DNA from 3 places in the Faecalibacillus sp. TM498 genome. Region 2 is predicted to be linked to each of the others. Evidence: riboswitches for the same ligand, from Rfam matches in the RefSeq annotation. Region 2 holds a riboswitch; each other region holds the start of a gene.

Evidence for each region. A riboswitch is a leader RNA that binds a small molecule or an ion and turns the genes downstream of it on or off. The one in region 2 is predicted to bind cyclic di-GMP.
Region 1: another riboswitch for cyclic di-GMP. It lies ahead of LJD32_RS09730 (SpaA isopeptide-forming pilin-related protein); the one in region 2 lies ahead of LJD32_RS02185 (SpaA isopeptide-forming pilin-related protein).
Region 3: another riboswitch for cyclic di-GMP. It lies ahead of LJD32_RS12320 (response regulator); the one in region 2 lies ahead of LJD32_RS02185 (SpaA isopeptide-forming pilin-related protein).

What each region holds. Positions count from the first base shown of each region.
Region 1 is NZ_JAJDKB010000030.1:168-11,120, reverse strand. It holds gene LJD32_RS09765 (hypothetical protein) at 1-165, opposite strand, end outside; gene LJD32_RS09760 (hypothetical protein) at 179-919, opposite strand; gene LJD32_RS09755 (hypothetical protein) at 932-1,429, opposite strand; gene LJD32_RS09750 (DUF5979 domain-containing protein) at 1,442-2,449, opposite strand; gene LJD32_RS09745 (class C sortase) at 2,464-3,321, opposite strand; gene LJD32_RS09740 (class C sortase) at 3,326-4,174, opposite strand; gene LJD32_RS09735 (SpaA isopeptide-forming pilin-related protein) at 4,238-5,629, opposite strand; gene LJD32_RS09730 (SpaA isopeptide-forming pilin-related protein) at 5,685-9,245, opposite strand; cyclic di-GMP riboswitch class I at 9,336-9,420, opposite strand; partial or broken gene LJD32_RS09725 (ISL3 family transposase) at 9,947-10,953, shown strand, end outside.
Region 2 is NZ_JAJDKB010000004.1:2,825-13,777, reverse strand. It holds gene LJD32_RS02225 (PD-(D/E)XK nuclease domain-containing protein) at 1-69, shown strand, start outside; gene LJD32_RS02220 (hypothetical protein) at 5-220, shown strand; tRNA gene LJD32_RS02215 (tRNA-Thr) at 267-342, opposite strand; gene LJD32_RS02210 (aspartate carbamoyltransferase regulatory subunit) at 364-786, opposite strand; gene pyrB (aspartate carbamoyltransferase) at 786-1,715, opposite strand; gene LJD32_RS02200 (amidophosphoribosyltransferase) at 1,807-3,213, opposite strand; gene LJD32_RS02195 (histidine phosphatase family protein) at 3,299-3,826, shown strand; gene LJD32_RS02190 (4Fe-4S binding protein) at 3,898-4,068, shown strand; cyclic di-GMP riboswitch class I at 4,233-4,314, shown strand; gene LJD32_RS02185 (SpaA isopeptide-forming pilin-related protein) at 4,410-10,751, shown strand; gene LJD32_RS02180 (hypothetical protein) at 10,829-10,953, shown strand, end outside.
Region 3 is NZ_JAJDKB010000050.1:1,846-12,798, reverse strand. It holds gene LJD32_RS12340 (ChbG/HpnK family deacetylase) at 1-661, opposite strand, end outside; gene LJD32_RS12335 (SseB family protein) at 639-1,403, opposite strand; gene mutY (A/G-specific adenine glycosylase) at 1,446-2,462, opposite strand; gene LJD32_RS12325 (EamA family transporter) at 2,532-3,389, opposite strand; gene LJD32_RS12320 (response regulator) at 3,471-3,836, opposite strand; cyclic di-GMP riboswitch class I at 4,036-4,111, opposite strand; gene LJD32_RS12315 (DUF454 family protein) at 4,169-4,411, opposite strand; gene LJD32_RS12310 (HAD family hydrolase) at 4,609-5,232, opposite strand; gene LJD32_RS12305 (ROK family protein) at 5,219-6,202, opposite strand; gene LJD32_RS12300 (methylated-DNA--[protein]-cysteine S-methyltransferase) at 6,261-6,791, opposite strand; gene LJD32_RS12295 (helix-turn-helix domain-containing protein) at 6,803-7,030, opposite strand; gene LJD32_RS12290 (cupin domain-containing protein) at 7,057-7,683, opposite strand; gene LJD32_RS12285 (MFS transporter) at 7,997-8,956, opposite strand; gene rbr (rubrerythrin) at 9,031-9,570, opposite strand; gene LJD32_RS15540 (nucleoside-diphosphate sugar epimerase/dehydratase) at 9,786-10,953, opposite strand, start outside.

The sequences.
Region 1 (10,953 bases), on a different contig from region 2:
TAATTCATCATTCATTTGATCTTTACCAAAATTAGTTGTCATTTGGCTACCATCAAATGAAACTTTCCAATGATCTTTTCCTACTAATTCTTTAGCTTGAACTGTTGAAAAAGTACCAACCATCATCATAAGTGCCATAGCAAGGCACAAAATTCTTTTTTTCATCATCTGTACCCTCCTATCCTAAACTCAATTCAGTTTCATCGTCATTAACATTCACATCAATTCCCCAAGCACTCTTAATAGCATCTTTCGCATTATGAGTTTGTACTGCATCAACTTCTGCATCTAATGTAAATGTATATCCATTATAAGTATACTGATATTTAATTGTTTTTTCATCTTCTACTTTCGTATACATTGTTGACAATTGATTACTAATACGAATAGTTTTCATAAAATCCGGTGTTGTTTTCTTACTTTCAACTACCTTTGTATAATATAAAACAACACGTTCATCTGTTGATTGAGCCTCATTAATGACCCATCCATCTTGATTAAATCCTAATTCAATCAATGCTGGTGATAAATCAACATTTTTCCCTTCTTTATCTTGCCAACTCTTTGTTAAAACAACTCTTACAAAAGTATCAATATTACCACTGTTTTCTACAGCTAACTTTTCATCATAAGTTTTTCCTAAAACAAACTTTTCATCATCTTTTAATAAATTTTGAAGAAGTTTACCTTCACCATTAGTTGTTGCATCTCCTTGATCATCATACGTCTTTGAACTAACAACCTTTCCATTCTCCTTTAAAGAAACTCCAATTGTAGACATATCCATAGAAGCTGAATATTGATCACTATAATATGTGAGTGCTGCACGTGCACTTCCTACACCACTTCCAAGTAATAAAACAGCAGCTATACCAAGAAGGATTGTAGGTTTCATAAAAATCGATTTCACTTTTTTCATTACCATAACCTCCTACTCTGTTTCATAAACTTGTTGCCAATTAGCAATTAAGTTTCCTTGATCATCATAAACAACCGGTGTAAATTCTTGAATAACAACGATATTATAATCTTTATCCTTATTATCATCATTTACTTCAGGTAGTGTATATTTAATATTTAATTCACTTGTTTTATCTTTAGAAGAAAGCACTTTATTATAATAAATATACCCATCATCACTTTCTTGCCAATTCTTACCTAAATTATATTTAATTTTAAGGTTATCCGCTGCAAAAACTTTAATTCTCACAAAACAATCATAATCACCAACATTAGTAATCACAACATGTTTCCCATCTTTATCAACATCTTCTTCAATCTTTGTATCTGTAAAACCTAAATTCATTTTATATCCACCAGTTGCATTCGTATGAGTCGTAAAATATCCCAAAGCCTTACCAATACCTAAAGTAGAAATCATCACAAGAGCAACAATAGATAATACTAATTTTTTGTTTAATTTTCTCATATCTCTATCCTCCTACTCTTGAACTGTCTTATTTTCTTTACTTTGTTTAACTGTATAATCTTGATCTTCTTTTGAATATTTATAATTATTAACAATTCCATAACCACCATGAATTTCATTAGAAGCTTTATTTTCAAAACTTGCCGTTGCAATCTCTTGACTATCTTCATCTGCCACTAATGATTCCAAAACTTTTTTAGAATCACCAACAATTTCATAACCAGCTCCTGTATAAACTTCCGTAACAGTTACTTTTGAACCTGCTGGAATATCGGCAATTCTAATTGTTTTCTCTTTTACTTCATCAAAATTTAAAGTAATAAATCTTGTTTCTTTTTGATTTTCAATTGTTTCAATATCAACTTGATAAACAAATGTTGCATTTGTTGTTAAAGTTGTATTTTGACTTGTTAATTTTTTAGTAATTTGAATAGAACTCATTCTTAATTCTCGATCAGCTTTAATACCAATAGCTTTCGAACCAACTAAATCATAATACCATGTATCATCCTTTTTAGTTGTATAATAATAATTATTTGGAAGAGAAACTAAATAAGGTGTAAACTTATAAGAATAATATTGACTATTCATATCATTAACAACAACTAAATAAAGTCCTGTTTGTAAATTTGTTAGCTTAACATATCCGCCTTTTAAAGTTGCTGTATAAGCTGGAGTAGCATCTTTAATGACTTTAGAAGCTTCACTTGCTCTTTGTTTCCAAGTCTTCGCTGATTGAGTTGCATCATATTTAACAGTTGACCAATCAATGTCTTTAAAGGCATCTAAACCGGTATAATTGCCACCTTGGCTAATAGAAGCAACCCTATAAAGATCCGCCTGAACATCATTTTTCGATAAATCCTCAGCATAACTATGAGAGCTAATTGAAATTTCTAAACTACATTTTTTATTAACATCTACAGGTAATGCTGCTTCAACATTTGGTAAAACAACAACCGTAAACATCATTATCAACGCTATAAAGATAGCCGATAACTTACAAAATTTCTTTTTCATCCTCATATCCTCCCTTATTTCTTTTTATTAAAAACATATCTCATTATAATAATAACAAGTATCGTAATTGATAAACCTAAAACTAAAATCAACATATAATAGTTTTTAATAGACTCTAACATTCTATCTCCAACAGATTGTTTAACATCTTCTTCACCATTATATTCAACACGATGTCCTCTTACAATTAAACGATGACTATTCACTCCATAAGGTGTACAAGTAAATAATGAAACATAATCTTGACCCTCAGTAATAGACAAAGCATTTTGTAAAGTTTGATGATCATCTTTATCAACCATTGGTAAAATTTGATCTACTTCATAAGCTAAAACCTTATCTAAAATATGCAAATAAAATTTATCACCTGTTTGTAGTTGATCAATATCAGTAAACAATTCTGCACTAGGAAGACCTCTATGCGCTGCTAAAACACAATGTGTACTTTCACCTCCAATAGGAAGTTTAGACCCATTAATATGACCAACACCCGTTTGTAAAACATCATCACTTGTCCCATGATAAATAGCTAATTTAATATTGATTTCAGGAATAGAAATATATCCCATGATTCCATCATTATTCATATTTAAAACTCGATTATATTCACTATTTTCACTATCCTTGGACTTTTCACCAAACACATCAGCAAAAACATTATTCCCACTTATTGTTTCATTAAATGCTTGTGCATTTTGCCATTCTTGACTAAAGTCTTCATCAGACATATCATCAACTATTTTTTCATAATTACTAATCAATTTATTTTGTCGATAAGTATTCCATTGATTAGAAACAGTAGGATAAATCATAATACCCAACCCAACTAAGAATAACAATCCAACCAAAATACTCGGTAATCTCTTTTTCATATAACTACTCCTTAGATCTCATCTTTTTATCCTTTTTATATAAAATAAAGATAAAACCACCAGTAACAGCTAAACCAACAATAACCCATAACAAATAATTCGTATGAAGACTTGTAAAACCATTTTTCTTTTCCTTATTTACAACAGATTTGTTATAAGAAACACGATGACCTGTTACAATCAAACGTTGAGTATTCACACCATAAGGTGTACATGTAAGTAACGAAACTAAATCTTTTCCCTCTTGCACAGCCAAAGCTGATGTATCATCAGGTTCAGTTTCAACAATACTATCTACTTCATAACATAAAGTTTTATTCAAAACATGGACTAAAAAGTGGTCTCCCTTTTTAACTTGATCCAAATCAGTAAACAATGTTGCACTTGGCAACCCCCTATGTGCAGAGATAACTGCATGCGTATCTTTACCCCCTACAGGTAAAGAACTTCCTTCCAAATGTCCAGCAGCCTTACTTAATACTTCTTCACTCGTTGTATGATAAATAGGTAACTTCACATCTATTTTAGGAATTTCAACAATACCCATTATTCCATCACCAGCAAGATTTAAAGCTGAAATATATGACTTATCTTCTGACTTTTGATTTTCTGCTTTAATAAATGAATCCGGCAAAATATGCGGTGCTAAAGCATCATTATATGCCTTTGCTTTTTTCATTTCTGCATCATAATCTATTGAATCACTCTTTTGACTTACTATCTTTTCATAGTTACTGATTAAACGATCCTGTCTATAACTATTCCACTTATTGGCAACAAATGGATATACCAATAAGGACAAACCAGCAACGAATATCAAGATTATAACTATATTGCTTAACTTCTTTTTCATCTGGACTCTCCTTATTCTTATATCATTTTAAGAATCAGAGGCTAAAAGCCTCTGATAATTATTTTATTTTTCATGTTTCTTTTTATTCATAAAGAATAATGCAGCAGCTGCAACCATAATTGCACATCCACCTACTGTAAAGATTGTAGTACCAATACCACCAGTTTCAGGTAAAGCACCCACTTCTGTATCTCTCATATCTGTATCAGCAGTAAATTCTGCAGTTGCTTTATCACCAGTAATTGTTAAAGTAGCACTTGAATTAGTTTCATTAATAGAATATCCATCAGGAGCAGTAACTTCTTTAAATTGATATTCACCTTTATCTAAACCTTTAACTACTAATTGACCATTTGCACCAGTTACAACTTCAGTTACGACACCAGTAGTTACTGTTTGATCTTTAGCTAATACATAAGTGTTATTACCTTTATCAACAAATTTAAGAACATTTCCATCTTTATCTAATACGTTGAATCCTGCACCAGCTAATAATTTTTTATCACTTTCTTTTTCATAATCATTTGTTTTTGTTAAAGTAATTGCACCTTCATATAAATCTACAGAATCACTTGAATAATTTTCTGAACCTGTACGACTTACGTTAGCCGTATTTGTTACTTTATCATTTTCAGAAGTTACTAATACATCATAAGTAATTGTAACATCTTTTCCAGCATTACTGTTTGTATCATCAATGAAAGATGATAAATCTAATTCAAATGAATTAGTTGCATCATCAAATGTAGGAGCAATATTTATTTTACTATCCCCTAATTTAACAACAACTGTATCTTTTTTGTATTCTGCACCTGTTAATGCATCAGTTACTTTAAATAACTTATTTGTTGCAGTTGGATCAATTGAAGGAACTTTTACATTAATTGTATAAGTCACTGTTTGACCATTGTGTACAGCACCATCTGCATCATTAACTGTTTTAGTTAATCTAGTTTCTGATCTTTTTACATTTAATTCAGCATTTCTTAATGTTGCTGGATTTCCAGCATAATCAAAATTAATTGGAGCAGCCATAACGTTATAAGTATATTTATTTGAGTTATCTACAACTTTAACAACATATAACCCTGCACCATCTACTTCAGTTTTTCTTCCAGCGTTATCTGTAAATTTAGTAAATCCATTTAAATTTCCTAATCTAGCTAACGCTTTAGAATGAGCAGCACTATTAGCTAATGAAGCTAAAATAGCTTGAGCATCATTTTTTTTATACTCTTCTTTAAAAATTTTAGTTACTTCATCGCTAACAAAAGCCCATCCTGTTTTTGTAGTTTTATCTTGTTTAACAACTTTTAAATAAGATAATGTTACATTTTCGTCTGTAGCAATGTTTTTTACTGTAATTGTTGGATTAGCGGCAGCTACTGGTACTACCATTGCTAGTGCCATCAATAATGAAACCACCATTGCTGAAACTTTTTTAAATAATTTCATATTCTATCTCCCTTTCTTTTTTTATATATATAAGAGTTATGAATAAATAGGAAAACTATTTGTTCATATACTCATAATACCTTTTTCTATATATAGCAACTGCTGCTACCATCATAAGCAACATACCACCTGCCATATACCAATAAATTCCTGTTCCACCTGTTTCAGGTAAAGTATATTTCACATGTATTCTATAAATACCATATTCAGATTTATTCTTTTTACAATTTTCAAAATCAGTAACACATTCTTTGTCATTACCATTTTTACCATCGTTAATAGCATATCCTATATTAGATTCACTATTACCAACCTTATTTCCATTGGTATTTGTGTTACTTTCATCAGTAGCACTACCACCATCATATCCTACTTTTAAGAAGAAATCCGTTCTACCATCTGGTTTAACTTTAGAAATCTTATCTTTCGTAGTTTCTGATGTACATTGATCATCAGTATACCATTGTATAGTTAAATCGCCTTTTGTAATTTTTTCAAATTCTTTCGTTGATTCATTGTACTTATATACAACATTACCTTTACTATTAACAACATTTCCTATATCAAAGACTTTACTATTTCCAATATTAGTATCATCAACTGGAACTGTCTCACCACTATTGATCCAAATATCATCATTACTGGTTGCAATATCAACTTTTACATTCACTTTAGGTTGAGGTAAAACAGCTTCACCAAAACCTGTCGTTATTTTTGAATCTGGACTTACGTTAGTTGGAACGTTATTACCACCTATATATTTGTCACGTGCTTTAACAGTTATTGTTGTGTTCCATTCGCCAGTATTAACATTTGGAATCGTTTGATCAGTCCATCTAATTGCTTGGGTATTATTAACTTCATCATAATACGCCATACCAACTTTGCCATTAGTTCCTGTAACTTCTATTTCACCTTGTTTTAACGCTTCATCCGTTATAACATTTCCATCATTACCTACTAGTTGGAAACGTGGATCAATTACATCAAAAATATTAGCATTTTTAATATCAATATTTTGTGATATTGTTTGTTGAATTTTAGCAAAGATTACCTTTAATTCATCAACATTTGCTGCTGTAAAAGCACAATTTGTTGATGCAATATTTTCAGATAACCAATTAGATGTTTCATCATTCAACTTTAATCCAACTGTATATACCGTTATACCCGATTCTCTTAATTGTCTTGCTATTTCTTTGGAATCATTTTTATCCGTGCCTTCAGAAGGTGCCCCATCTGTAAATAAAATAACATATTGAGGAACATCTGTACGTTTAGAATTAGCTAAATTTGTTTGTGCTATACTTAAGCCTTTTTGAGGAGACGTACCACCAGCTGCATAGATACTTGCAATTGTTTGTTTTAAGCTATTTTTATTATCTCTTGCATTTACTAGATTGCTTAAATTATTTCCATAAGCATTGAATGTTGCAACACCAATTCTACTATTTTCTGAGGATTCTGCTGTTGCTGAAATAAATGCTAAAGATGCTTCTTTTAATCCAGTTAATCCACTATCCAATGTATAAATTGTTGTGTTGTTATCCTTTTTATTTCCATAATAACCTGAAATCTTATCTAGTACATTTACCCAACTACTTCCGTTATAATATTTCCATGTATCATTTATATAAATCATTGGATATTTAGCGTTTTTATAAGTATATGCATTACCATTAGTATGCTTATATGAAACATCTGTTAATGTATTATCATAATAATACACCTTATTAACATCTAAACTATTTTTTACATCACAGTATTTTCCAACAGTTCTAAATCCTCCATTATCTGTAGGATTGTTACTATTCCCATTGTAAAGCATACTACCTGAAATATCTAAAACCATCATAATATCAGCTACTGCTTCTTTTTGAACTACGCTTGAACTTGTAGATAAAGATTTAGCAGTAATGTTAATATCATATGTTCTTTCATCCCAATCTTTTACTTTTGCAGTCTTGTCATATTGTAAAGAGTTTTCAATAATTTCTTGAACCTTTTTATTTTCAATTTTATATTTACCATTTGTTTGTGCTACTTCTTGTTCTTGATCATCTTTAACCAAGTAGAGCTTTGCAACTGCATTATTATTGCTATCAACTGTAACTCTTACTTTCCATGTATCATCAGAAACTAAATAGCCATCTGGAGCACTTACTTCTGTTAAGGTATAGGTACCTTCTTTTAAACCACTAAAAGTAATATTTCCATCACTAGTTGATTTAACTCTACTTGCTTCTTTTGTTGAATCATTTTCTAACTTAAATACTGCATCACTTAATCCATTTCCGTTTTCATCAACCTTTTGAAGATTCAAATCAGCTTTTGGCTTTTCTATAACATCAACAACTTTTGCATTTGGAAGAGTAAATTCCATTTGACAATTAGATTCTCCAGCGCCACGTTCCATATAAAGAATTGTTAATTTATGCGTTTGATTTTTTTGATCTTCTGTTAAACTTCCAGGAGTTAATCCTAATTTACTCCACAAATCAACACTATCTGTAGCTGCAGCATGAATTCCACCTAAATCAATAATGACATTGGTATTATCTAAAACCACCCACATATCATCATCACCGGTAAATTTATAAGTCAAATCACCGACATAATCACCTATTGCGAATTCAACATCATATCTCATTCCAAAAAAGTAATTTGGTGTTCCTTCTGTAGAATAATCATTAAGTGGGAAGAAATTTGAACCACTTGTTGTCACTTCTTTATTATTTTGTGCTGTATCAATAACTGAAGTTAATTTATAAGTATCACCTGTTTTATGAAATTTCAAATTCATACTATCTATATAACGTCTAAGATAAGTTTCTTTTCCATTGATTGTTACTGTTTCATTACTCTTAACAAAGAATCCTGGTTCAGTATAATTAAATTTTACATTTCCATCACTATCTATACCATTCAACAATCCTTTAATTACTTTGCTGCTTCCTGTATAAGCATTAACATCATAGTCATCTTTCATCAATTCATAAGAATATGTTTCATAATTGTTTCCTGTACCTAAATCACTTCTACTTTGATATTCAATATTTTGCCATCCATTCCAATAAACACCTTTCCATGAATTTCTAGATGTACCAGATGTCAATCTTTGATTAGTATTATCTCCTAACATATTAAAAGAATAATATATTCCATTTGATTCACCAGCTTTTACTGTGTAATCATAGAAAGAAGTATCTCCTAATACATCTGTTTCTTTGGCAGTGTAATTCACTACAACCGTTGCACTTCCAGTTCCTGTCAATTCAATATAATTTTTATTTGATACGGCATTTCCATCAACAGTTACACTACTTACATCCCAATTTATTGCTTTAGCGTAATCGTTGATTTTTGATCCATAAGATAGAGTTTTCACATCATCTGAATAGATTTTTTTGCTTCCATTATAATGTTGAATTGTAACTGTAATATCTTTTTTATCGCTACTTTTATTTTCTATTACATAACTAGAAGCAGTTGTTTGTGCTGTTGCACTTCCTGTAGTAGTACCACTTCTTTCATTAGCAGAGGCAATAATTGCACTACTAATAACTACTGCTATTGCTAGAACAAATAAACCAATTCTTCTCATACGTTTCAGCATAATTTTTACCTCCCATTTTAATATATATATTCATCATTTTATTAATTATTCCTATAAGACGGTAAAAAGCCGCCTATTCTTTTTTTTGAATTGGGCGGCCCGGCAATCATATACTTTTGTACTTAGACCCGTAGCTTTGCGTCATTAGCTTTCACTAATTTTGCTATTATCCTTCATTAGAATCTTATCATAAAATCAACGCTTTTTCAATTTTTCAAAAGCCATTTTTTATAACAAATTTTCTCAGTTTTTTACATATTTTTTATTTAATTTTATTATTCTATATCCTTATTCAATTTTTGACAACCCTACAAAACCAAACGACATTTTTTAAATCTAAACTGCACTAATATTTCTTTCTCCGTTCTATCTATTGACACATTTATTATAGAAAATATATGTTCATAAATATATAAGGGGTGTCCGCCATAGTTACAAATCTTTACTTTTTCAAACTTTTTTCGTTCCTTTTTATTATTGAGACCATGAGTATCATTTACTTATATTATATAGATTCATTTCTTATTTGTCAATTTGATATAAAAGAAAAGTGGGATGAATTTCATGGTATATTAAATTATCCGGTGCTTAGAGGTTCGCTCTAAATTATTAGGCGGAGTACCCTCTAAATTATCGTGGGGATGTGAATCATCCCCTTTTTTGATACAATTTTACTGTCTGGTCCTGATTAAATTATTATTATGAACAACGAATTATTAAAACTATTTGATATCAAGGATGATGTTGTTGAAACATTTACTGTAGATCATAAAGAATCTAATTATGAAATCGATATTAGATTCAAGCCATCTAGATTTTCATGTCCTACATGTGGCAGCACTCATTTCATTAGTAAAGGCAACAAGAAAAGATCTATTGTATCTGTACCTGTTAATGATAAACCTGTAAAGATGGTTACTTATGTTAAAAGGTATAAATGCATTGACTGTAATGCTTCTTTTTCTGATGTAAATCCTATTGCTTATGGTGATTGGTCTTTTACTAGAACAGCTATCATTTCTATTCTAAACAGGTTAAAACCTTATAATGCTACTTATGCTTCCATTGCTAGAATGTTTGGTGTTTCTTCTACCAGAATCATGGAAATATTTGATACTTTTGTCAGAATTAAAAGACATAGCCTTCCTAGAGTTCTATTGATTGATGAATTTCATTTCTCTAGAAACTCCAAATATAAATATCCTGCTATCCTTATGAACTTTGAAAACAATTTGATTATTGATATCGTTGAATCCAGAACACATGATATCATGTCTGACTATCTATTTAAGATTGATTTGGAAGAAAGAAAAAAGGTCGAATACATATGCACTGATATGAGCTTTATATTCAAACCCTTACTAAAGACATATTTTCCAAATTCGACCTTGCTTGTTGACCATTTTCACGTTACCAGACTAATAAATGATCAACTCAATCATACTCGAAAAAGAATTATGCGTAAATATGTTAAAAATAAAAAATCCAGAGAATACAGATTATTGAAACATCGTTACAAGATACTGTTAAAATCCAAAAATAACATAGACAATGAAACGTTCAAGTATGATAAGATAATGGAATGTCATGTAACTGAAAACATGATACTTGAAACTTTACTAAGCTTTGATGATGAACTTAGACAGGCCTATAATGCCAAAGAAGAATATTTGATATTCGATCAAGTTTCAAAAGAAGAAGTCAATAA
Region 2 (10,953 bases):
CATGATGAAAAGAAAACATCGTTTATTATTGAATTTAAGTATTTCAAAGAAGATAAAAAAAGATTTTGAAAAAGCATTGGATAAATTATCAAATGAAGCTATTCAACAAATCAAAGATAGAAGATATGATTATGATTTAAAAGGAAAAGTGATTTATATAGGCTTAGCCCATCGTGGAAAAGATGTCATGATGAAATGGGAAGAAAAGGTTTATATTTGATGTTTGTTATTATAATAAAAAAATCAACGCTTGTTGATTTTAATAATGGTGCTGGAGATGGGATTTGAACCCACAGCCTACTGGTTACGAGTCAGTTGCTCTACCGTTGGAGCTACTCCAGCATAGAAATAGAAGCAAAGCTTCTATTTTTTTTCAACTTTTGTTTCACAATAAAGACAACGATAAATACGTTTTTCTTCATTGGCTAAGTAGAATACATGATCTAAACCTTGTTCTGTTGAAGTAATACAACGAGGATTTTTACATCTTTCTACATTAATGATTTTTTTAGGAAGTTGTAATTTTTTCTTTTCAACTAGTTCACCATTTTTAATAATACATACAGTAATATTAGGATCTAAATAACCTAATACATCTAAATCTAAAGTGAACTCTTCATCTATTTTTAAAATATCTTTTTTACCAATTTTATTAGATTTAACGTTTTTAATAATAGCAACGCTACAATCTAATTTATCTAATCCTAGTGCTTTATAAACTTCTAAAGATTTACCAGCAGTAATATGATCTAAAACAATCCCGTTTTTAATACTATCTATCTTCATTATCTTTCTACCTCATTTTCCAATCCTAACATTTTTAAAATAAGTGCCATACGCATAAAACGTCCGTTTTGAACTTGATCAAAATACTTAGCTCTTGGATCATCATCAACCTCAATAGCAATTTCATTAACACGGGGTAATGGGTGCATAACGATTAAATCAGATTTTGATTTTTCTAATTTCTTTAAATCTAAAATATATGTATCTTTTAAACGAATATAGTCTTGTTCATTAAAGAATCTTTCTTTTTGAACACGTGTCATATAAAGAATATCTAAATCTTCAATAACTTCTTCAATCGTTTCAACTTCTTTATAATCTAAATTCTTAGCATCTAATAAATCATGTTTTAAATATTCAGGAATTTTAAGTTCAGGTGGTGCAATAAACACGAATTTAATATTTTTATAACGTGACATTGCTTTTGTAAGAGAATGAACTGTACGTCCGAATTTTAAATCCCCACAAAAACCAATTGTTAGATTATCTAGTCTACCTTTTTCTCTATAAATAGTAAGTAAATCAGTTAAAGTTTGCGTTGGATGGTTATGACCACCATCTCCAGCATTGATTAAAGGTACTGTACTTTTTCTTGTAGCAACAAGAGGTGCTCCTTCTTTTGGATGACGCATTGCAATAATATCGCAATAGCTTGAAACAACACTAATAGTATCACTAACACTTTCACCTTTAGAAGCGCTTGTATTGCTTGCACTTGAAAAACCTAAAACACTTCCACCAAGTGATAACATAGCTGATTCAAAAGAAAGTCTTGTACGTGTACTTGGTTCAAAAAAGAGTGTAGCTAGAATTTTATGACGACAAACATCTTGATAGCGTGTACGATCTTTAATAATATCATTCGCAATATCAATTAGTTCATCAATTTCTTCTACACTTAAATCCATTGGGTCAATTAAATATTTCATAATAGTCTCCTTTTTTTTTTCTTCAATATTATAGCACTCCTTAGAAAGCTATTAAATATATTTTAAAAAAATACGGAAATTTCTTTCCGCATTATTTTTTACCATTAAAACAATAAGTACAGATCTTATCACTATCAAGTCCAATAGCTTGAAGCATATCATCCAAACGATTAAAACGTAAAGAAGTAAAATTAAGTTCTTTACGGATTTCTTCTACCATTGCATTATATTCAGGAGTATCTGGATCACTATATGTTTCTAACATATTGATATCATTTTCTCCTTCACGTTTTTTAATAACACGACGTGTAATTAAATCCATATCACTTGTACTTCTTGAAAAGTTTAAGTAAGGACATCCATACATAATTGGAGGACAAGCAGGTCTGATATGGACTGCTCTTGCTCCAGAGTTATATAAATATTCAGTTGTATCTCTTAGTTGTGTTCCACGAACAATTGAATCATCAATTAATAATAATGATTTTCCTTTAATCAAGCTAGCAATTGGAATTAATTTCATTTTTGCAATTAAATTACGATCCGCTTGAATTTGTGGCATAAATGAACGTGGCCACGTAGGTGTGTATTTAATAAAAGGTCTTCCATATTGAATATGTGATTCATTTGAATAACCAATCGCATGGGCAATTCCACTATCAGGAACACCTGCTACAAGATCAATATCTTTAATATCATCTCTTTGAGCCATTAAACGACCACATTCATAACGCATTTCTTCAACATTACGTCCTTCATAACAACTTGTTGGATAACCATAGTATACCCATAAAAATGAACAAATTTTCATTTTATCATTGGCTTCTACAAGTGTTTTCACTTCTTCACTGGTCATAAAACAAACTTCACCAGGTCCTAATTCTTTATATAAAGAATAGCCTAAATTGATATAAGCATGACTTTCAAATGAAGCACAGAATCCATTTTCCCCCTTACCAATATTTAATGGAGTTCTTCCTAATTTATCACGTACTAAATACAAACCATCTTTTGTCATCAACATAAAAGAAATAGAACCTTTTACTTTTCTTAAAACATTGATAATTCCATCAACATAAGTATCCTTTTGATTGATCATTGCAGCAATCAATTCAGTTTGATTCACTTCTCCCCCAGACATCTCTAGAAAATGAGTATGCCCATTATCAAAAGCATCTTGAATCAATTCTTCCATATTTGCAACTCTACCTACAGAAACAATTGCATAACTACCTAAACGACAATTGATTAAAAGAGGTTGAGGTTCATTGTCTGAAATACAACCAATCCCCATTTTTCCAGACATTTCTTTAATATCATTTTCAAACTTAGTTCTAAATGGTGAATTTGAAATATTATGAATTGCACGGTTAAAACCGTTTTCTCCATAAACTGCAATCCCGCCTTTTTTTGTTCCTAAATGAGAATGATAATCAATACCAAAAAACAAATCAGTGACACAGTCTTTACGACTGACAACGCCAAACATACCACCCATATGTAATTTTCTCCTTTTTCATTTGTTCTCAAAATACCAAAAATATGATAACATAAAACAAAATGAAGATAAAGGACATAAAAAAATGAAATTATATATAGTAAGACATGGTCAAACAGGTTATAACATTGATAATAAAGTTTGTGGCATTTCGGATGTTGAATTAACATCTTTAGGAAAGCAACAAGCTAAAATGGCCAGTGAACAATTAAAAGATATTTCATTAGATATGATTTTTGCTTCACCACTTCAAAGAGCACATGAAACTGCAAAAATCATAAATGAAAATCATCAATTAGAAATTAAAATAGATTCTAGAATTCAAGAAATCAATTTTGGCAAATTTGAAGGAATTGCTAATAATGAAGAATTTCAATATTATAAACAAAATCATGGACTCCATTATCCAGGCGGAGAATCTTTATTCCAAGTAGTCCATCGTGTGTATAGTTTTTTAGAAGAACTTGAAAATAAATATCCTGATAAAAACATTTTAGTTGTTTGTCATGGAGGTATCGTGCGTGTCATTCATAGTTATTTTCATGATATGACAAATGAAGAATTAATGACATGGTTACCCGAAAATTGTTGTATTCAAAGCTATGAAAAATAGTGACTTTGTATTGACTGAAAAGTGGAAAGTGTTATACTAATTATAGGAAAAAAGGAAAAGGAGAGTTAAATATGAACGTAGATAAAGATACTTGTATCGGATGTGGAGCATGTGCTGGTGTTTGTCCTGTAGAAGCTTTAGCATTTGATGACGAAGGAAAAATGGAATGTGACAAAGATACATGCATTGGATGTCAAGCATGTGTTGGAACTTGTCCAGTAGAAGCTATTTCAGCTGAATAATAAGATAAATTTAATAGTTATAAAGGACTTTTTATGATATATGGTTATATCAAAAAAGTCCCTTTTATTATGTTGAAAATTTTTCGGTCGAAAAAAAGCATATTTTGGTCGTAAAGAATATTTTTTGTTGAAATTATGTGATAATATTAGTTTATAAAAATTATATATTTTAAAGGCAAAACTATTGAAAAATAGTGACGCAAAGCTACAGAACTGAACCGTAAGGAAGTTGGCTGAGTTGCAGATAATGTGTACTTAGTCTTTTCTTGCGGCTTTTTCTTTATAATTATCATTTATCGTCAATATTTTTTTATAGTTTTGTAAAATTGGGAGGAAGAATAATGAATAGAAAGAAGAAGTTGTTTTCACTATTATTGGTGGTAGCCATGATAGTAACAGCAGTTTCAACAAATGTATTTAGTGCATTTGCTGAAGAATCGGTAGATTTATCTCAATTTATTGATAAAAATCTACCAAGTGATGTAGTTGATAGAAGTTATATTAAAATTGGAGACCATATTTTACAGCCGAATATAGAAAACAAAATACCGTATGGTTCAGCAATTTCTATCAAACTAGTATGGGGATTTATTGATAATCAGTTTCCAACAAAAGATAATAATACAATGGTTTATACTTTGCCTGATGGAATAACCATGGAAGAAGGAATTAAGGAACTAAAAGAAGGTGCGGAAACTGTAGGACATTTTGAAATAAAAGGTAATACAATTACAGTTAAATATAATGCAGGAGATCAAAGTGAATTATTTTTTAGTAAATCAAATAGACATGGTTCACTGATCATCAATGGAACTTTGAGTGATTCATTTACAAACAATCATGAAGGTGGAAAAGGAAAACTAGACTTACCAGGTGTTGGTCAATTTATCATTGATATGGATCGTGATAAATCTAACGATAAGGTAGATATTGAAAAAACAGGAGGAAAGGTTATAAGTGATGGGGATAATCTTTCTGCAGAATTTAAATTAAAGGTTTCAGCAACTGGTCCACAAACAAACGTTGTTGTGACTGATCAAATGGATGAAAATATGACATTAGATGGAGATGTTCAATTTTACACAGATGAAGCCTGTACAATTTCTTATACTGGTACAGTTACAAATAATTTAAAAGAAACTAATAAATTTCAATATACAATTGGAAGTATGAATGATAAAGAAGTTTTATATGCTAAATATAAAGTAAAAGTAAAAAAAGATGTTTTTGCATATAATCCGGATGATTGGAATTCTAAAGTTGGAAATAACATAACTGTAAAGAGTGATGCACAAACAAATGAAAAAAATTCTTATAAGAAATTAGAATATACTAAGAAAAATTGGGCAGAAAAAAAGCATAGTGTTACTGGTGATGATAGTAATAAGGTTATCAATTGGGAAGTTACGTTAAATCCTGGGGGTAATTTTGATATTGGTGGTTCTACTATTAAAGACTCGTTAGGTGATAATATTGGTGAATATATTGATGGAAGTTTTAAATGTAGTCCTTCTATTGAAGGATTAACATGGGAAAGTTTAACAACTGGAAATTTCCAAGTACCTGCTGGATGTGATAAGGAGTACAAGATTACTTACCAAACTAAATTTGGTGAAGATCCTAGTAATGCGCCAGCTATTACAAAGAGTAATACGTTCACTATTAATCCTTTTGGTAATACACAAAACACGGATTATACAGATTCATTTAAAGTAGGAAAAGAAAATTATCAATTTATTGAAAAAACTTGTCTAACAACAAGAAATTCACAAGAGGTTGCATGGCAAATAAAAATTAATGTTCCTGAAAATGGTATAAATCATTTAATTGTTAAAGATACAACGCCAGAAGGAATGAATTATAAATCATATCAAGTTAAAAGTGGATATAATGGTACACCAATATTTAGTCAAAAGGATAGAGAATTAACTTTTGACTTTGGAAAAGTAAATGAAGGAACTATTATTATACAAGTTATTACATCTCTAGATAATATTCCATCAACAACAACATCTTATGCAAATAAAGGTGAATGTTTTAATGAAACAAAGAAATTAGGGGAAAGTAATGCTAATTATGATTATAAAATTGAAACTTTTCTTGAAAAAGAAGGTTATTGGGGTAGCTCTTGTAATAAAGATGAAATGGCTTGGAAATTAATTGTAAAAAAAGTACCAACCGATGCAAAAAATGTTTTTATTGAAGATACACTTCCTGAAAATACACAGTATGTAGATAACTCATTAGATATAATTGAAAAATGGGATAGTCAAATAACAAATGAAGAGATTCTTAAGAATATTCAAGTAGAAAAAGAAAACGGAAAAGTTAAGTTTATATTTACAAATGCAGCATTAGATTATTTGAAAACAAATTCTTTAAATCTAACATATAAAGCAAGCATTATAGATGTTTCAAAAGCACTAGGAGATAAAGCCTATGACAATAAGGCGTCTTTATCTATTGATGGCAATATTTCAACAGCAACAGCTACAAGATGGTTTGGGTTATCAAAAAACGATATTTTAAAGAAAGAATATACTTATAATCAAGATACAGCACCAAATGTTAGATATAAAATTACGGTGAATGAAGGTGCAATTAAATTAAATGAGGGTAAAGATATCGAACTTGTTGATGAAATGGGAAGTGCTCTTGATTATTATATGAATAGTTTAACAATTAATGGTAATAAAGCTACGGCTAATCAAGTAAGCTATGATGAAACAAAACATGTATTAAAAATAATAATTCCTGATGAAAAGAAAGTTGTTCTTGAATATGAAGCAACTATTAATTTACCAGTAGGTGAAGATAGTAGCGCATTAAATGAAACAAATGCCTACAATAAGTGTTCTTTAAAAGGAATACCAAATCAATCTGAATTAGAGACGTATGTTTCTTTGAAAGGAAAAGTACTTGAAAGTTCAGGAGCTTCCACAGGGAATGGCGTCAGTATAAAACTTTATAAATGTGATAAAGATGATCAAACAAAAGCCTTAGAAAAAGCCAAATTTAGCTGTAGTGAAGTAACATATAATAATAATTTTGAAACAACTGCTACAAAATTAAAAGCAGAGGGCGAAACATTACCAACGGGTTATCTTACTTTTTCTGGGTTGAGTAGAAATGTTCTTTATAGAATTGTTGAAACAGAAGCACCTGATAATTATAAATTAGATGCTACACCACATTATTTTATATTTAAAGGAAATAGTGAAGAAAATTATCCTGAAGCTATTAAAGAAGGAGATAATACTTATCCTGTAACACTTATTGATAAAACACAAGCAATGCATTTTTATACAATTTCTAACGAAAAAGGAACAACAAAAGAAAATACTATTGAAATTAGTAAAATAGATGCACAGACGAAATCTGAATTGAAGAACGCACACCTAAGTATTATTAATAAAGATACAAATGAAACTGTAAAAAGTTGGATAACTGGCGAAAATAATAATCCAGGAAAAGTTAAACTAGAACCAGGAACATACGTTTTAAAAGAAACCAAAGCACCAGAGGGATATATGGTAGCTGATGATATTACGTTTGTTGTGGATAATGATGGTAATATAGTTGGCAATGATCAAAATACAATAATCATGGAAGACAAACATATCGAAAAAGGTAAACTTATTCTAACTAAAACAGTAGAAGGGAATATTTCTAAAGAAAATGCCAAAAAGATTACATTTAAAGTAATGAATCAAGAAACAAAGAAGACAGATAAATATACTTTAGATGAGTTTTCGTATGGTGAAGCAAGTAAAACTTGGACAAAAGAGTTAGATGTTTTAGCTGAAAAATATACAGTTGAAGAAACAAATTCATCAGTGGAAGGTTATACAGTAAAAACAACTTATAAAATTGATACACAAGAAATAGAAGGTAAAAAAACTGAAAGTATACAAATTGAAAATCAAGGTGAAGTAACTGTAGCCTTTAAAAATAGTTACACTCCAAAACCATATGAAGTAGCTATAAGCAAACAAGACCTAACAAATGAAAAGGAAATTGCTGGAGCAACACTTAAAATAGTAAATCAAAAAACAAAAGAAGAAGTAGCTTCATGGGTCAGTGAAAAAGATAAGACACATACTGTTTCATTACCGTTTGGTGAGTATATACTTATTGAAGAAGTAGTACCTGACGGTTATAAAAAAGCAGATGATATTTATTTTAAAGTTTCTAAAAATGGAGAAATATCTATAAAAGGTAAGGATGGTACTTATAGTAAAACAAATAAAGTCATCATGAAAGATGAGGCAAAACCTGGAAAAATAGTAATTAGTAAAAGTGTTACTGGTTCAATCAATAAAGAACAAGCTGAAAAAGTTATAAGTTTTAAAGTAACAAATAATTCAACGAAAGAAGTAAATACGTATTCATTAAAAGACTTTAATTATGATGAAAGTAATAAAAAATGGACAAAGGAATTAATACAAGTTGCAGGAGGATATAAAGTTGAAGAATTAGTAACGTCTATAAAAGGGCATAAATTATCTTTAACTCAATATCAAATAAATGAAAATGGTGAAATAAAAGAAAAGGTAACAGATAAAATAGCAGAAAAGGTTACTGTTAAAAAAGATAAAACGACATTTATTGAATTTGAAAATAATTATGATTTAAATGTGTTTGATGTTGAAATAGATAAGACAGATATTTCTGGTACAAAAGAAGTAGATGGTGCGAAGTTAAAAGTAATTGATGAAGAAGGTAATCTAGTAGAAAGATGGATTTCTGGTCAAGATGATGAAAAAACGCATAAATTAAAATTATCTCCTGGGAAATATACTCTTATTGAAGAAGAAGCTCCTTATGGTTATAGAGTGGCGGATCCTATTGATTTTACAGTGAATGAAAATGGTAAGATTGAAGGCATGAGTGAAAATAAAATCACTATGAAAGATGAAAAAACACAAGCTAAATTAATTCTTACTAAAACAATAGAAGGGGATATTCCCAAAAAAGATGCACAAAAGATTACTTTTAAAGTAACAAATCAAAAAACAAACAAAGTAGATAAATATACTTTAGATGATTTTTCTTATGATGAAGTAAAAAAAATTTGGACGAAAGAATTGGATGTTTTAGCTGGAGAATATACAGTTGAAGAAACAAATTCATCAATAGAAGGTTATACAGTTAAAACCACTTATATAATAAACGGACAAGAAGTAGAAGATCAAAAAACAGAAAGTATACAAATTGAAGATCAAGGTGAAGGAAATGTAGCTTTTAAAAATAGTTATACTCCAAAATTATATGAAGTCTCTATTCGTAAACAAGATATCTTAAATAATGAAGATATTGAGGGCGCTAGTTTACAAATCCAAAATAAGGATACAGGTGAAATTATTAGTATTGATTCATCAAAGGATGGACAAAAGGTTAATCTTGGATATGGAAATTATATTTTAACTGAAATAACTGCACCTGATGGTTATAAAATTGCGAATCCTATCGAATTTGTGGTTACAAAAGATGGAAAAGTAAAAATCAATGATAAAGTGGTCGATGAAGTTATCATGGAAGATCAACCTATAGGTAAATTGGTTATTACTAAAACAATTCAAGGAAATCTATCAAAGGAACAAATTGGTGATTCAATAAAGTTTGAAGTAACACAAAATGATACACAAAAATCTCATATATATTCATTAAATGATTTTATTTATGATGGAAATCGTTGGATTCTAGAATTAGAAGAAAATACAGGAGGTTATACTGTCAAAGAACTTGTTGATGATATACATGGTTATACCCTTGTAAAAACAATCTATATGATAGGAAATGAAGTAAATGAAGGTAAAAGTGTAGATGTTGATGTAGAAAAAGGAACTACAGCAACAGTAGCTTTTGAAAATACTTATGAATTAACAACTTATGATGTAAAAGTTGATAAAGTAGACAAAGAAAATGATGAAAAAATAGCAGGTGCAGAGCTTAAAGTTATTAATCAAGCAAATGAAGAAATTGCTCACTGGATAACGGATGGTAAAAATTCTTATAATTTAAAATTAGTACCTGGAACTTATACATTAATTGAAGTAAACGTACCAAAAGGTTATGAAATAGCTAAGCCAATAACATTTGTTGTTGGGGAAGATGGTAAAGTTGTTGACTATCAAAACAATAAGATTATTATGAAAGATAAAGCTAAACCAGGTAAACTTGTGATTGCTAAAATTATAAAGGGTAATATTTCAAAAGAACAAGCAGAAAAATCTATAAAATTTGAAGTTATAGACAAAGATACACAAGATAAAAAGGTCTATTCATTAAATGATTTTGAGTATGATGAAAATAGTGGAAAGTGGATGTTAGAGTTAACAAAAGTTGCTGGTAAATATACAGTCAAAGAGCTTAATGATGATGTTCAAGGATACAAGCTTACTCATATAGTATCTATCATAGATAGAAAAGAAAAAGGTGATGTAGCAGCAAATCTCAATGTAGAAAAAGATGCAACAACAACTATTGAATATACAAATAATTATGAAGAAAACAAAGTAGAAACTAAAGAAAATAAATCTGATCAAACTCCAAAGCAAGAATCTAAAAAAGCTAAAACGGGTGATGATACACAAATTTTAGAAAATCTTATGTTATTGATATCTTCATTGGGTGGAATTTTATTTGGACTTAGATTTTATAGAAGAAAAAATGAGTTTTAATTTTTAGAAGAAATACGGTAATGATTTATCGTATTTTTTTTATTTTAAATGTGTTAAAATAGTGCAGGAGGTTTTTTATGAAGACAACAATACATACATTAAAAAAAGAATACAAAGATAATCAAACTTACTTAAATGAAAAACAAAAGCTTTTTCAAAATTTGACATATCATATGATAGAAAAAGAACTTCATCATAATGA
Region 3 (10,953 bases), on a different contig from region 2:
CCCTAATAAGCGTAAAAGATGAATGTGTTAGAATATATTGATCTAAATACCCTGGATGGAAAACCATCACGGATACATCATGATTTCTAATAAATTCTAAACTGTTTTCAATATATTCTTTTGGATCATAAAGCATTTGTTCATTAAGCTTGGCCATTGCAATACCATAAATATTATTTTCTTTTTCAAACTCTTGATCAAATAAAACATTTTCATAAAAAAGACCATATTTTTTAGCCACATTTCTTAAAGCTATAAAAAATTTTTGTGAAATAACAGCATGACATTCAAAATAATCAGGATCTTTTCCAGTGATTTCTTTAAAACGTAAATATTGTGCTTCAATTTCCATCTCAGCTTCTTCAATAACTACTGTATCTTCTTTTCTACTTCTAATTTCTCTTGATGAACAAAATTCACCATTTTCTTGAACTAAAGATGGTATAAGCTTAGGATCAGTTAAGGGTCTTCCCGCACAAATATTTGTATGTTGCCCTAAAGCAATATCAAAATCTTTTACAAGTTCATACCCATGGTTTGCATGTTCCATATTTGTCATCATCCCAACACTTGTAATAACACCCTCTTTAACTGCTTTATAAATTCCTAAATTGACTGCTTCACTAAATCCTAAATCATCAGCTCTCATAATCAATTTCATACTTTTGTCTCCTTTTCCTATCTTTAAGATAACTTTTAGCTTTCGCATATGTTTTTATATTTTTTTCTTTAATTGTTCTAATATGTTGAATAACATCTTTATTTAAAACAATACTTCTTTCTTTATGATAAGGATTAATGATAATTCCATCAAGTTTATCTTGATTTAAACACATTCTAGAATAATCATCAAAACTATAAACTGAACCTTTTTTATTTTTACATTTTTGATCTTTATTCATTTCTAATTGACTTGTATAAATTGGATAATATTTTTTATCATTTATTTGATAAATAGGAAAATCTTGATAATCAAATACAGCTAAAAAATAAGCTCTTGTCGCAAGTTGTTCAAATAAAATATCTAAATAATCATAGTGTTGACAATTAACTTGGTCTAATAAAAATTGAAGATAAGGATTATAAACTTCTTCTCGAGAAGAAGCTAAATGATTATTTTTATTCGTAAAGATATAACCTTGATCTATTTCTTCTTGAAAACATTGATCAATCAATAATGCATAATAGTTTTGCTTAGAATCTACTTCTATCCACTCTTGAATCTCTACTTTTTCTTCATAGCCATAAGGACCTATCAAAAATAAAGAATCTAATTTTTGTATAATTCCATCAACTATTCCTAAAACAAACAATTCATCATTTTTATGTTCATAAATTCCTTCAACACAAAAAGAAAAGTACTCCTCTTTTTCAATTTTACTTTCTTTCTTAAATAATTTCATAGCATCACACCCTTTAACTATTATATTTATTTTATTTGTATTTTACATGAACTTTAGATACGCTTTTAAAACTTTTAAATGGGCAGTTGATAAAGGTAACGCCTCTATTTCCTCTAAAGTATACATTCCTTCTATTTCATGTTCTAAAACAAAATGATAAACATGCATAAACCATGTACGATGACTAAAAACATGTTTAATATCTTTAATATGTGCTTGAATTATTAAATCTTGATGATACTTTTCTTGAAAAGAAGAAACAAAACTATAGGGACTTTCAACATCATATTGTACAAAACCATAAAGATTTTCTAATAATCCCCCTGGTGGATTTTGAATAAGTAAATATTTATCTTGATAAGTGATGATTCCTGTAATATAACTTATCTCTTGTTTTTTTATTTTTTTTATATTAATAGGTAAAACATCCATTTGTTTATTTTTAAAAGCTAAACATTCTTTTTGAATCGGACAACGAGAACAAAGTGGATGGACAGGTTTACAAATCGTTGCTCCTAAATCCATCATTCCTTGATTAAAAGCAGAAGCATCTTGATTTAAAATCAATTCTTGAACTATTTGATATATTTTCTTTTGTACTTTTGTTTCTGCAATATTTTCTTTAAGCAAATAATAGCGACTGATAATTCTTAAAACATTGCCATCTACAGCTGGAACTTGCTTTTCATAAGCAATTGAACTAATAGCACCGGCAGTATATTCTCCAATTCCTTTTAAAGATAAAATATCATTATATTCATAAGGAAATTTCCCTTGATATTTTTCTACAATTATTTGAGCACTTTCATGTAAATGCTTCGCACGTCGATAATATCCTAAACCTTCCCACATTTTATAGACTTCTTCTAAAGAAGCACTGGCAAGTGCTTCAATTGTAGGAAAGTTTTCTAGAAAACGCTCATAATAAGGGATAACTGTTTCTGTCGTTGTTTGTTGTAACATAATTTCACTGATCCAAATATGATATGGATTTTGGTCTTTTCTCCAAGGAAAGTCTCTTTTATTTTGTTGATACCATTGTATTAATTGTTTTTGCATTCTTTTCACCTTTATTTATTTTAAAGGATATTATTTCTTTTGAAAAGAAAAATATGGCTTTCGCCATATTTAAAGTAACATTAATAATGTTCCACCAACAAGAATCAAAAATCCAATCAATGATTTCTTATTTAGTTTTTCATGGAAGACAACATATGAGAAAATAATTGTCACAACAATACTTAATTTATCAATTGGTACAACTATACTTGCTGGTCCTTCTTGAAGAGCCTTGTAATAACAAAGCCATGATAACCCTGTAGCAATTCCTGACAAACAAATAAAAAGTAATTCATGACGGTCTATCTCTTTGATGGTATGTTGTTTTCCTACAACAAACACAACGACCCATGACATGATTAAAACAACTACAGTGCGAATAGATGTTCCCAAATTAGAGTCAATATTTTGCATACCTACTTTTCCAAGTAAAGATGTTAAGCTTGCAAAAACAGCTGAAAGTAAAGCATAAATCAACCAACTTTTATGATGTGTCGTTGTTGAACTTTCTTTTTGATCAATCATTAAATACGTACCTGCACCAATTAGAATAACACACATCCATTTTAATAAAGTCATATCTTCTTTTAAGAAGATAAAAGCTAAAACAATTGTAAGAATTATACTTGATTTATCAATCGGAACAACTTTATTAACATCTCCTAATTGTAAAGCTTTAAAATAACAAAGCCATGATGATCCTGTCGCAAAACCAGATAAGATTAGAAAAATCCATGTATTTGTTGAAATTGTTGAAATCTGATTTTGACTATGTACAATAAAAACCATTAACCATGAAAAAATCAAAACAACAATTGTACGTAATGCTGTTGCTACATGAGAATCTGTTTTTTTAATTCCACACTTGGCAAGAATTGATGTAATTCCTGCAAACAAAGCTGATCCAAACGCATATAAAACCCACATAAATAAATCTCCCCAAGAAATTATAGTTCTTTATGCTTATTTTGTTAAGAATGCAATCTAAATCATAACAATTAATTAACATTAAATATATTTCTTTAAAACTTGAATAACAATATTCATATCAATTGGTTTAGCAATATGATCATTCATTCCAAATTCTAAAGCTTTCTTTTTATCTTCGGCAAAAGCATTGGCTGTCATCGAAATAATTGGAATATGTGATCTAATAGGATCATTCATTCTTCTTATTTTTTGAGTAGTATAATAACCATCTAAAATAGGCATTTGAATATTCATTAAAATCAAAGAATAATAATCTGTGGGCTGTTTTTCAATTTGTTCAATACACTCTACACCATTTTTAACACGATCAATAAACATTCCTTCTTCATTTAAAAGTTCTATTGCTATTTCAGCATTTAAATCATTATCTTCTACTAATAAAATTCTTTTTTATAATTATTTTGTAAAATAAATGTATAAATTGAAAGGAATAAAGCAGCTACTAAAATGGTAAAAATAATTTTCCACCCTAAACGATGTTCTTTTTTTGAATTATTATATAGATTTTTTTATTTTCCATAACTGCCCTCCTACAAAAAAACAGGAAAAATATGCACAAAGGTATGGTTTTCCTGTTTAATATAGTTGCAACTGGCTGTCATTTTAAAGACCCTATAGCTTTGCGTCACAATTTTTCAATTGCTTTGCCTATTAAGTTATCTTCATTATATTTTACCCAACAATCTATGTCAATTTATTGAAAATAAAAACGAATACTAATTCAGTATTCGCTTTAAAAAGTGTGATTTTTCAATAATCTTTTGACAATGTTTTTGATATAATTCATGTCCTTTGACCCATTCTTTAATTCGATTTGATGATTCCATCAAACAAATCGCACCAATAATAAAAAATGGTACTTGAGGAACAACAGGAAGCAATAATCCAACAAATCCTAATAATATAAAAAATACTCCTATAACAAATAAAAGACTACGATAAATGTATCTTAACTTCATATAACTGCCTCCTTTTTACAAACAAAAGAATAAGAAAGTTATATGAACAAGTCATGAACTAATTCTAAACAATTCTTAAAGATATTCTGGACTATTTCTTAAGAAATAATAATTGTTAAAAATTTTGTGTATGATTTATCAAAATCAATCATGTTACTTAAAAACATAAATAACCATTCATTATATTATTGAAAATCTTAAAGTAACTTCAGTAAATCTATTGGGTTTTCAAAAGTATATTGACTAGGAATATCTTGACAAGCAACACTTCCCCATTTAGCTAGTCCAAAATCAATGTTGGCATTTAAAGCAGCTTGATAATCCGAATAGGCATCTCCAATATAAATCACCTCATCAGAATTCAAATTTAATTTTTCTATACATTTTAATAAAGGCTCTGGATGAGGTTTATGATGCGTTGTATCATCTTCTAAAATAACAGCTGACATATATTGATCAATGCCTTTAGAAACAATATCAATTTCATATTGATCTCTTAACTTTGAAGAAACGATTGCTTGTTTAATTTTATGATTTTTAAAGGTTTCTAAAACTTCTTCAAATCCTTCAAATAAAGTAGCTCCCTCTTCATAGTCATTAACATATTGCACCCATCTAGCATAGGTTTTTTCTTGATCTTTAACACCTAATTCTTCCATGACCTTCATACCTGGATAGGCTGCAAATTTTAAAACTTGTTCAAATGTCCAATCTTCTCCCGTTTCTTCTTTAATGATTTTCATCAATGGATACATGTTCATATTCAATGTATTTAACAAAGTTCCATCAATATCATAAATAATTGCTTCATATTTTTTCATTTCTTTCAATCCTTTCCTTTAATAAATAAACAACCCCTCTATAAACTAATCCATCAAATAGCATAGAAGAAACATCTTCATGAAAATAAAGATTTTCAAAACAACTTTGATTTATTTCATTTAATACTTTTTCAATAATATTTTCTTCATATCGCCATTTTAAATCTAATGAGAGTTCTAAACGCTTTGGATCAATCATTGTAAAAACTATACTTAGCAACAAACTAAGAATCTCATTAAATTCTTCTTGGTTTTGACATTCACGAATTTGTTGATTGATTGTTTTCCCTTTTAAAGATATCAACCCTATTTCCCCCATGATTCCACTTCTTCCATAAAGTGGTTCATCTTTATAGAAATAAGAACTTCCTATACCTACTTCATTAATATACAAATAATAAGTAGAATCTTGTTGATAAGTAAAATAACATCCTTGATGAATCATCTTAACATCATTTTGTAATTGAAGAGGAATGTTTATTTCTTTTTTGATATCTTTTAACCATTGATGTTTTTCAAGAACATTATGATGATCCGTTACATAGACATCTTCATAAACAATACCTTCTACTGCTATTTGACAACAATGTATCTTTTCTTGATCAATTAAATCTTTGATAGTCTTTTTCAATTCATCCTCACTTTGATAAAATAGAATACTCTCTTTTTTTATTTCATTAAAATTTCTTAATTGATAAATAACTTTATCTACTTGAACATAAAGACAAAGAATCAAATAATTATTTTCATTTAATGCAAAGCGTGTTGGACATCTTCCTCCACTTGATAAATCATTTCCTACTTCTTGAATCAATTGTTTTTCTTGAAGCGTTCTTACCATATTACGAATACTTGGTTGGGATAATTGTAGATTTTCTACCAATTCATTCATTGTTGAACTGTTATGAAGATAAAGATATTTTAAAATAGCTAATAAATGTTTTTTCTTTGTTTCTTTTAATGCATTCATATTCTCACCTTTACTTTTATTATACTATAATAAAAGTAAATTAAAAGAAAAACCAGAATCATCTGGCTTTAGGCTTAAAATAATATGTCATATCCACACCTTCATGTTTTAACAAAGCGATTTTTTTATCAATACCTCCTGCATATCCCGTTAAACTGCCATTTGTACCAACGACACGATGACAAGGAATAATAATTGAAATAGGATTATGCCCTACAGCATTTCCTACTGCTTGTCCTGACATTTTTTCTTTATGCATTTTTTGAGCTACAACTTTTGCAATTTTTCCATAAGTTGTGACTTCACCATAAGGTATTTCACAAAGTATCTTCCACACTTCTTGTCTAAAATCACTACCTTGTGGTTTTAATGAGAGTTCTTTAATATTTGGTTTTTCTCCTTTGAAATAACGATTTAACCATTCTTTTGTTCTATGCAGTATTTCTATTTGATCATTAATAATGGGTTCTTCTTTTAATGTTGCTTGAAAATATTTTTGCCCTTCTAACCACAATCCTATTAAATTTTCTTCATCACTTACTAAATATAAAATTCCTAAGGGTGATTTATATGTTGTTTGATAATACATAATCTTTTCTCCTAAATATCTTGTATATTATTTTGATGACTAAAAAGCTGTTTTTGATATTGTTTTGGTGTAATGCTCATTCTTTTTTTAAAGCTTTGAATAAAATGACTGACATCGTTAAAACCAACTTCTAAAGCAATTTGTGAAATGATTGTTTTTTCTTTTCCTAATAGTTCTAAACTTTTTTTAATACGATAATTGATTAAATATTCATACGGTGTTGTTTGAAGAACTTGCATAAAAAGTCTTCCACAATGACCAACACTCATATTTCCATAAGAAGCAATTTCTTCAAGAGAAATATTTTCTTGATAATGTAAATGAATAAAAGCGAGACATTTTGTAAACTATGATGATAATCTTGTAAAGTATTTTCTTCATGATCTGCTTGTAATAAAAGATAATACATAAATTGAACAAGTTGTGTTGCTAAATAGTATTCTTTATGTTTTTCTTGATAAAATTCAAAAGATACATGATTGATGTTTTTAATAATGTCGATTATTTCTTTTTGTTTTAAAAGACAAATTCCAATGTTCATTTGTTCAATTTCTTTTTCCATAGGACTTTTTTCATAAAAATTAATAAAACTTTTTGGAAAAAGAAAAGAACGATAATGTGCTGTTTCTACTTCGATAAACTGATGAAATACTCTTTGAGAAATAAAAACAGCTTCTCCTTGATGAACTTCTATCGTTTTTCCAAGTGAAATAATTTTTATAATTCCTTCTAAAACATAAGTTATTTGCATATCTTCATGCCAATGCATTTCTTGAAAACGCATACGCGGTGGAATTGTTTTTTTATTATTACAATCAAGAGCAAGAAAAGGAAAATTGGTATGAATACGTGGATTTTTCACAAATAAATCATAAGAGTTATAATCTTGCATCCAATCACCCCTTTTCTTTTATTTTAATCTATTTATTTAAAAAATTCATTAAAATCTTTTGGTGATTCTTTTCTATTTGATAAAGTATATGTACGTTTTGATTACACCACTTTTCTTCATTTTTCCTCCACATTTGGTAATAACATTGAACAACAAGAGCAATTGCACAAACAATTGTCATAATAATAAAAGCATAATTTAAACCATAAGCATCTGAAACATATCCAAGAACAGGACATAATGCTGCGCCAATACTTACCGCTAAACCTAAAGCAATACCAGAGGCAAATCCAGTATGATTAGGTATATACTTTTATCCTAAAACAACCATTGGACTATAAGAAAGACTTTCACCACATGTCATGAAAATAAGCATTATTAAGGCAATCACGAAATGACTTGTATTAGTAAAAATAAAGATTGCAGGTAAGAAGATACAAAAACTAAGACGTACCATTTTACGATGTCCAAAACAATCGGCAATTCCTCCACCTAAAAGAATAGCAATCGATCCTATTCCATAAAAAACACTCAATAACATACTTGCGAATGAATTTGATTTAGAAAATTGTTGAATAAAATAAAACGCTAAGAATGTGGAAATTCCATTAGAAAGAATAGAACGACTAAAAACAACACCACATAATTTAATAAAACCACTCCAATCATCCTTTTGTTCACTTTTTACTTCTTCTTTCTTTTCAACTTCTAAAACATCCAAATTTTCAAAATCTTTATTAAAGAAAGAACAAACAATTCCAAAAACAATGCCAGGAATCAAGAAAAGAATTGTTCCTTTCATCCCAAATAAATTCATTAAAAAAGCTGTATAAACTGGTCCTAATGTAAAACCAACCTTACCACCAAAAGAGAAAATACTTATTCCTTTTCCTTTCGCATTTTTACTAGAAACACTATTGAAAAGTTTGGCAGCTTGAGGATGGAACATCGCTACTCCAATTCCACTAATAATGACTACAATACATAATCCAAAGGAATTAGAAATAAAACCCGTAACTGCCATTCCACCTGAAGCAAGTGATACGCTTAATGTCATATATAATAGTCTATTCTTTTTATCCGATAACATCCCAATAAATGGTTGAACGAAAGCTCCAAAAACATTTGATACCGTAACTAACATGGCAGCTGTTGTATAATCATAATGATATGTTGCAATTAAAAATGGTAATACAGCAGATAAAATACTTTGATTAATGTCTGAACATAAATGTCCTAAAGATAAAACATATTTATAGGGAGATATCCACAAAAAGCACTAAAAAATATAACAATATCAACATTTATATAAGAATATAAAAAAAAGATGCCGTAGCATCTTTCTCATTAATAATTTTCTGCATGAACTTCAAAGTATGCTTGTGGATGATTACATACTGGACAAACATCAGGTGCTTTTTCACCAACAACGATATGTCCACAGTTACGACATTCCCAAACTTTGACTTCACTTTTAGCGAAAACTTCTTGCATTTCTACATTATGTAATAAAGCTCTATAACGTTCTTCATGATGTTTTTCAATTTCTCCAACTTTGCGGAATTTAGCAGCAAGTTCTGGGAAACCTTCTTCTTCTGCAGTTTTTGCGAAACCTTCATACATATCAGTCCATTCGTAGTTTTCACCTTCAGCTGCAGCCGCTAAATTTTCTGCTGTATTTCCAATACCATTTAATTCTTTAAACCACATTTTAGCATGTTCTTTTTCATTATCAGCTGTTTTTAAAAATAATGATGAGATTTGTTCAAAACCTTCTTTTTTAGCTTTTGAAGCAAAGTAAGTATATTTATTTCTTGCTTGAGATTCTCCCGCAAATGCTTCCATTAAGTTTTTTTCTGTTTGTGTTCCTGCATATTTATTAGCCATATTATATCTCCTCTTTTCTATTCCTTGTTAGGAATAATTCCTACTTATATATTAATTCAACTCATCCTATTTGTCAATAAAAATGAATAGAAATAAAAGTGAGGCTATTTAACCTCACTTCGTTCAACCCATTTAATACATACATCTTTTCCATATTATAAACTTTTTTTAAATCTTTATTAATATACAAAAAAATCTAACATTTGATTGTTAGATTATTTGACACCGTGTGTTGTATTTTCATCATAATGATATGTATCAACCATTTGATGAACTTCTTTTCTAATATTACTATCTTCATCATAAGCCACTTGATAAAGATGATCTAGTTGATCAAAGAAATCATGAGATAACTCAATAGGTTTACCAATATGAATCATCTTATTAGGTGTTGTTTGCATACCTTCTTCTTTCATCAACATTTCTTCATATAACTTTTCACCAGGTCTTAGACCAATAAATTTAATTTCAATATCTACATTTGGCTCTAATCCCGATAATTTAATTAAGTTTTTAGCCATATCTAAAATCTTAACAGGTTTTCCCATATCTAAGACAAAGATTTCCCCACCATGAGCATAAGCACCTGCTTGTAATACAAGTGAAACAGCTTCAGGAATCGTCATAAAATAACGAATAATATCAGGATGAGTAATTGTAATTGGTCCTCCATTTTGAATTTGTTTTTTAAATAATGGAATAACTGATCCATTAGATCCTAATACATTTCCAAAACGTACAGCTACAAATTCTGTTTTTGATTTCTTATCAAATGATTGAACAATCATTTCACATAATCTTTTTGAAGCACCCATAATATTGGTTGGGTTAACAGCTTTATCTGTTGAAATTAAAATAAACTTTTTAACTCCATATTGATCTGCAGCTTTAGCAACATTTAAAGTTCCAAAAACATTATTTTTAATTGCTTCATGTGGTGCATCTTCCATTAAAGGTACATGCTTATGAGCTGCTGCATGATAAACAATATCTGGATGGTAATAAGCAAATAAATCATTGATCTTATTTTGATCTCTAACAGAAGCAATCATTGTTTCTAAATTTAATTTAGGATATTTACGTTGTAATTCTAATTGAATATCATAAGCATTATTTTCATAAATATCTACAATAATTAATTGTTTAGGATGACTCTTAGCAATTTGTCGACATAACTCACTACCAATAGATCCTCCACCACCAGTAACCATGACAACTTTATCTTGAACATATCCCATAATTTCTTCTAAGTTTACTTTAATAGGATCTCTTCCAAGTAAATCTTGAACTTCTACATCTTTTAATTTTTCTAAAGTAATTTCATCATTTAAGAATTGATAAATACCAGGTAATTTTTTTAATTTACATTTAGTTTCTTTACAA